Linked DNA regions of Martelella endophytica. The protein of the gene in region 2 interacts with the protein of the main gene of each other region in a pairwise test. Links are inferred from orthologs where the notes say so. Each region holds a gene or a part of one and is shown on either strand. Other genes may lie near its edges. The genes, in order: ybgC and TM49_RS14635.

The links.
Region 1: the proteins of TM49_RS14635 (region 2) and ybgC interact in binary tests that used the Escherichia coli proteins (3 or more experiments, as listed by UniProt). The link is inferred for Martelella endophytica from one-to-one orthologs.

What each region holds. Positions count from the first base shown.
Region 1 is NZ_CP010803.1:3,969,626-3,972,771, forward strand. The notes cover bases 92-2,917. They hold ybgC (tol-pal system-associated acyl-CoA thioesterase), read right to left. Parts: upstream 1,832-2,917; coding sequence 1,352-1,831; downstream 92-1,351. Other genes in these bases: tolR (protein TolR), read right to left, coding at 92-314; tolQ (protein TolQ), read right to left, coding at 337-1,053; TM49_RS18320 (NAD(P)/FAD-dependent oxidoreductase), read right to left, coding at 1,968-2,917. In the rest of the region: more of tolR, read right to left, coding at 1-91; more of TM49_RS18320, read right to left, coding at 2,918-3,146.
Region 2 is NZ_CP010803.1:3,200,313-3,203,562, reverse strand. Bases 81-3,010 are described here. They hold TM49_RS14635 (acyl carrier protein), read right to left. Parts: upstream 1,699-3,010; coding sequence 1,462-1,698; downstream 81-1,461. Other genes in these bases: fabD (ACP S-malonyltransferase), read right to left, coding at 2,737-3,010; fabG (3-oxoacyl-[acyl-carrier-protein] reductase), read right to left, coding at 1,971-2,708; fabF (beta-ketoacyl-ACP synthase II), read right to left, coding at 81-1,122. Also shown: more of fabF, read right to left, coding at 1-80; more of fabD, read right to left, coding at 3,011-3,250. UniProt on the Escherichia coli protein: Carrier of the growing fatty acid chain in fatty acid biosynthesis.

The DNA.
Region 1 (3,146 bases), 770 kb from region 2 along the record:
GTGGCGATCGCTTCGAGTTTCGGCACGACCTCATCGATCGGGATCTCGGTTTCCTGAAGGAAAATCTGCCCTTCCGGCGTGACCGAAACGGTGATCGGCTGGGTATCGGAATTGAGCGCCTGCGCCTGCGTCTCGGGCAAGTCGATCGGTACGCCGACGGTCATCATCGGGGCGGCCACCATGAAGATGATGAGCAGCACCAGCATGACGTCGACGAGCGGCGTGACGTTGATTTCACTGACGGGCGCCTTGCGCGAACGGCGACGTCCGCGCCGTCCGGCTCCTGCTCCGCCTGTTCCTACTGACATGGCCATGTCGGTTCTCTCCCTTCAGGCGTTATTCCGCCGCGGGGCGCGACTGGAGTTTCTCGTCGATCTGGCGCGAAAGAATGGCGGAGAACTCATCCGCGAAACCTTCCATGCGACCAACGAGCTTGCCGGAATCGGCGGAGAACTTGTTGTAGGCGATAACCGCCGGAATAGCGGCGACAAGACCGATCGCGGTGGCGAGGAGCGCTTCGGCGATACCCGGCGCCACGACGGCGAGATTGGTCGACTTCGAACCGGCAATCGCCTGGAACGAGGTCATAATGCCGACGACCGTGCCGAACAGGCCGATGAACGGCGCTGCGGAGCCCGTGCTGGCAAGGAAGCCGAGGCGGGCCTCGAGCGATTCCGATTCACGCTGGATGGCGACATCCATCGCCTTTTCGACGCGCATCTGCAGGCCGACCGGCGTACGTGCGCCGCGTTCGAAGGATTTCTTCCATTCGCGCATGGCGGAGACAAAGACGGCGGCCATGCCGGTGGTCTTGCGCTCCGAAAGCGTGCTGTAGAGTTTTTCGAGCGAGGTGCCCGACCAGAACGCGTCCTCGAACTGATTGTAGGCGCGACGTTCCTTGTTGTAGGCGATGATCTTCTCGATCACGATGGCCCAGGTCCACACCGAGGCTGCGATCAGCCCCAGCATGACGATCTTGACGATCAGACCCGCCTGCAAGAAGAGCGCCAGGAGGCCGACATCGGCCGTTGCTTCCAACCCAAGCTGTTCCATATTTCGATAGTCCCTGAATACGAAGGCCCGGCAAGCCGGACGGTACAGTTAGAGCCGCCTGCGAGACGCTTTTCGATTTGCAATGAGATTGAGGACGCCCATTTCTTCCCTCTGTTCCCCAAAAACGTGGTGAAAGGGAGGCAAAAACGCCCGAAATCCCGCTTGTCGCATAAAACACGACTATGGTTAACGCCGGGTTACCACGACTGCCCCAAAGGGAGCTCCATGACCCGAAAACGCCTGAAATCAAACGCGCGCAGGCTGCGGCGCAATTCCTTCACATAATACTCATGTTTTATCAAGCCCCGCCGTCCGCTTCGTCCTGTCCGGGCATGAGCGTTGCGGCAAGTTCGTCGGGCATGCGCCGCGCCCGGCCATGACGGTTGATCATGACGACCGTCACCGTCGCCGTCGCCAACAGCACACCGTTGGCGAGGATGGCCTGATCCAGCACCAGCCGCACACCGGTCGCCTTCTTCGTCGTCGTGGTGACCTCGATCACATCATCCATCCGGGCGGGCCGGATGAATTTCAGGTCCATATGGTGGACGGCAAAGGCAAGGCCTTCCTCATCGATCGTGTGCAGTGCCCGCTGCTCGACGCCCAGACACCGCAGGAAATCCGTCCGCCCGCGCTCGAAAAAGTGGAGATAGCGGGCATGATAGACGAGGCCCGAGAAATCGGTGTCCTCGTAATAGATCCGCTGCCTGAGGTGGTGCGTGCCCTCCTCCAGCCAGCCGCTGAGAGGACTTGCGTCCCTGTCGTTGCTATCTGCCATCGATCGCTCCGGTTTGACGCCCTTCGGATACAGCAATGTGACAGCGGGGAAAAGGCCGAAGCCGATCCCCGGCCGAACGTGGGCAACCGACCTCCGCAAGACGAAAGGATAACGCCGTCTGGCCGAAATTCAAAGCTCAGAGAAAGGCCGGAGCGAAGACATTGCCATAGCCCTCCTCGCGCAGCGTGCCGCGATGCATCAGGACGGCGCCGAGCCGACCGATCTCGTCCGAGCTCTTCGCAGCCGCCCCGTTGCCGGCCGTCAGCACGGCGATGCGCGGTGACGGCGAAAAGCCGATCATCGGATAGCCCGACGGCGAGAAGCTGGTGACACAGGTGCCGGTGGTCGTGCTCAGGACGCGGATTTTCGGCATCAGTGCGCAGAGGATGCGGGTGAGGTGCTCGCGAGTGGAGACGCGGCCTTCCGAACGAAACCAGGTGCGTATTGCCGCCTCGTCCGCAAGCGCCATGTCGTCCGGATCGCCGCCGATCTTGATGTAGTAGCGCCCGTCGGGATAGCGGATCGGCGGCAGAAGATAGATCCCGTGGGCGTCGACCTCCGGCCTGTAAATCAGGCTCGGCATGCCGTGGAGCGCTGCGGCCTCAGCCTCGGAGATCTCGAAAAACGCAACGGTGCGGGCATAGACGGTGAGCGCGATGCGCGCCGGCAGGAGATTTTCGTTGATGGTGAAGCCACCGGCGGCGACCAGCGCCGTGTCGGCGGTCAGGCTCTGGCCATCATCGGTTTCGACGCTGACCCGCCCGCCTCGCTCCGCGACCTTCGTCACGGCTGCGGCAATGACGCTCGCCCCCGCCCTTTCGGCAAGCAGCGATTGGGCCGCGACCAGCCGCCGCGGCGAGATATGCCCGGCATTCGTCGTTTCATAGACGGCCTCCGTTTTCGGAGCGAAGGCAAAGCAGGGAAAGCGGGTTTCGGGCGCTTCAACGAGTTCGGCAGGAGCCTCGCAGGCGGCAGCGGCCGCCAGGATCGTCTCGAGATAGCGCCCCCTGGACCGCGCCGGCCCCGCAATCAGCGCTCCGGCCTCGGTGAAGAAGGTGACGCCGCTGTCGCGTTCGATGTCGCGGTAGCGGGCGATCGAACGATTTGCGAGACGGGCCCAGACGGGATCGCGATCGATGGTGCGGGTGATGCGCCCCTCGTCGTAGTGGCTGCCGAAAACACCTTCGTGGCTCGCCTTGTCCTCCGGCTCGCCGGGACCGACGACGGCAACCCCCTCCTGCATCCCGGCAAGATGGCGGGCGGCGGCCGATCCCATCAGTCCGCGACCGACGATGATCGTGCTGAAATGTTGTCG
Region 2 (3,250 bases):
ATTCAGCGTCGGTGGCGCAATGTTGTCGCGGATCGCCAGCGTCGAGAAGATCGCCTCGATCGCGCCGGCCGCACCGAGAAGATGGCCGGTCGCCGATTTCGTCGAGGACATCGAGACCTTGCTTGCCGCATCGCCGAGCAGGCGTTCGACCGCTCCAAGCTCGATGGTATCGGCCATCGTCGAGGTGCCGTGGGCATTGATGTAGTCGACGTCTGCGGCCGAGATGCCGGCGCGCTTCAGCGCCGAGGTCATGCAGCGGAAGGCGCCTTCGCCATCCTCGCTGGGCGCAGTGATGTGATAGGCATCACCGCTCAGACCGTAGCCGACAACTTCGGCATAGATCTTGGCGCCGCGCGCCTTGGCATGCTCCAGCTCTTCCAGAATCACGACACCGGCGCCCTCGCCCATGACAAAGCCGTCACGATCGACGTCGTAGGGACGCGAGGCGCGCTGCGGATCATCATTGAAATCGGTGGAGAGCGCCTTGCAGGCGGCAAAGCCCGCGAGCGACAGACGGCAGATCGGCGACTCCGTGCCGCCGGCGACCATCACATCGGCATCGCCGAAGCCGATCAGACGGCTTGCATCGCCGATCGCGTGCGCGCCGGTCGAGCAGGCGGTAACCACCGAATGGTTAGGGCCGCGCAGCTTGTGGCGGATCGAAACCTGGCCAGAGGCCAGATTGATCAGACGACCCGGGATGAAGAAGGGCGAGACCCGGCGCGGGCCTCGATCGCGCAGCGTGTAGCCGGCCTCGACAATGCCATCGAGACCGCCAATGCCGGAGCCGATCAGGACGCCGGTGGAAATCTGGTCTTCATCGCTTTCGGGATGCCAGTCGGCATCGGCAAGCGCCATGTCGGCGGCGGCCATCGCATAGACGATGAACGGGTCGACCTTGCGCTGTTCCTTGGGCTCCATCCACTGGTCGGCGTTGTAGGTGCCGTCCGAGCCATCGCCGAGCGGGATCGAGCAGGCGATCTTCGCCGGCAGATCCTCGACCTCGAAGGCAGTGACCTTGCTGGCCCCGTTCCTGCCCTCGAGCAGTCGCGACCATGTGACATCAACGCCGCATCCAAGCGGCGTTACCATACCCAGACCGGTGATTACGACACGCCTCATTGTCGGATCGCCCCCTTGCCTCATTGTTCTTGTCATGTCCTGACGCTGCGCATTATCCGAGCGGATCCGGCGCATCTGTCAGGGAACCGATTGCCTTGCGGACCTTGCGCTCCGGTTCGGAAATCCGGCCGGGCCGCGCTCATGGCTGGGCCTTTCTGGCCTCAACGCAGGACGATCCGGCTTTGTCGATGTTCCCCGAAACGCCACCCATGGTCCAGCAAAAATCATAGCGGGGGCCGTGGGCCAGCGTGTCGGCGGATAAAAAAAGGCCCGTATGACCGGGCCGGGCAAGGCGGGTTTTCAGCTTGGCTGCAAACCCGCCTCAGCATCATCGATGGATCAGGCCTGGGCCTTTTCGATGAACTTGATCGCGTCGCCAACCGTCAGGATGGAATCAGCAGCATCATCGGGAATTTCGACGCCGAATTCTTCTTCGAAGGCCATGACCAGCTCGACGGTATCGAGCGAATCCGCGCCGAGATCGTCGATGAAGCTCGCGCTTTCGACAACCTTGTCGGCATCCACGCCCAGGTGATCTACAACAATTTTCTTAACGCGTTCTGCGATATCGCTCATGTCGGTTTCCTCGACCTGTCTCAAGTTCCACGGGATTACGCCCGGTGAAGTTAGCGCCATCCGCTCCATGGGCGGAAGCGGCAGCAATCATGTGAACCAAAGCCCACTTTGGAAATACCCGGTTCGCAAAAAACCGGGTATCGCACTTGGACTGTTCAATGCAGTCCCGGCCCGCTTACCATGGTTTGTTCATGGCGCAAAGCCTAAAAAGCGCCTGTTTGCAGCCATCAAAGGCAAATCGATGCCCGCCGAAGGTGCAAACCGGCCCTTCCTCAGATCATGGCCATCCCGCCGTTGACATGCAATGTCTGGCCGGTGACGTAACCCGCTTCCTGAGAAGCGAGATAGGCGACGGCGACGGCGATGTCATCACCGCTGCCCATGCGCTTCATCGGCACAGCGCCGAGAATCGCTTCCTTCTGCTTGTCGTTCAGCTTGTCGGTCATCGCGGTCTCGATGAAACCGGGCGCAACGCAATTCACGGTGACGTTGCGGGGAGCAACTTCCTGCGCCAGCGACTTGGAAAAGCCGATCATGCCGGCCTTGGAGGCGCAGTAATTGGCCTGGCCCGGATTGCCGGTGACGCCGACGATCGAGGTGATGTTGATGACGCGGCCATAGCGACGGCGCATCATCGGGTGCATCACGGCCCGCGTCAGCAGGAAGGCTGCCGTCAGGTTGACCTCCAGCACGCTTTCCCAGTCCGCATCGCTCATGCGCACGAACAGGCCGTCCTTGGTGATGCCGGCATTGTTGACGAGGATGTCCACGCCTTCGAGCTCGGCCTCGGCCTTTTCGCCGAGCGCCTTGACGGCCTCACGGTCGGAAAGGTTGGCGGCGAACACATGGGCGCGTTCGCCGAGTTCGGTTGCCAGCGCCTCCAGCTTTTCGGCGCGCGTGCCGTGCAGGCCGACGATTGCGCCCTGGGCATGCAGCTTGCGGGCGATGGATTCGCCGATGCCGCCGCTTGCGCCCGTTACCAGTGCCTTGCGGCCGGTCAGATCCAACATGTCATATCCCCTTCGGAATGAATTCGTCTCAGCCCTTGATCGCCTTCAGCACGCCGTCGATATCCTCCGGCGTGCCGACGGAAACGGCGTTCAGGGAGCGGTCGATGCGGCGTGCAAGGCCGGAAAGGACCTTGCCGGCACCGAGTTCATAAAGTGTGGCGATTTCGGCCGCGGCAAACCAGGAGACCGTCTCGCGCCAGCGCACGCGGCCGGTGACCTGCGCCACCAGCAGCTTCGCGATCTCGTCCGGATCCTCGACCGGCTCGACGCTGACATTGGCAATCACGGGAACCACCGGAATGGACTTCTTGACCCCGTCAAGCGCTTCCTCCATGGCATCGGCCGCAGGCCGCATCAGCGAAGAGTGGAAGGGCGCGGAGACCGGCAGCAGGATGGCGCGCTTGGCGCCCTTGGCGCTGGCAAGCTCGGCCGCCTTTTCGACGGGCGTCTTCTCGCCGGAGATGACCAGCTGGCCGCCGCCATTGTCGTTGGCAATCTCGCAGACGCCGAGCGAGGAAGCTTCCTTGCAGACGGCTTCGACA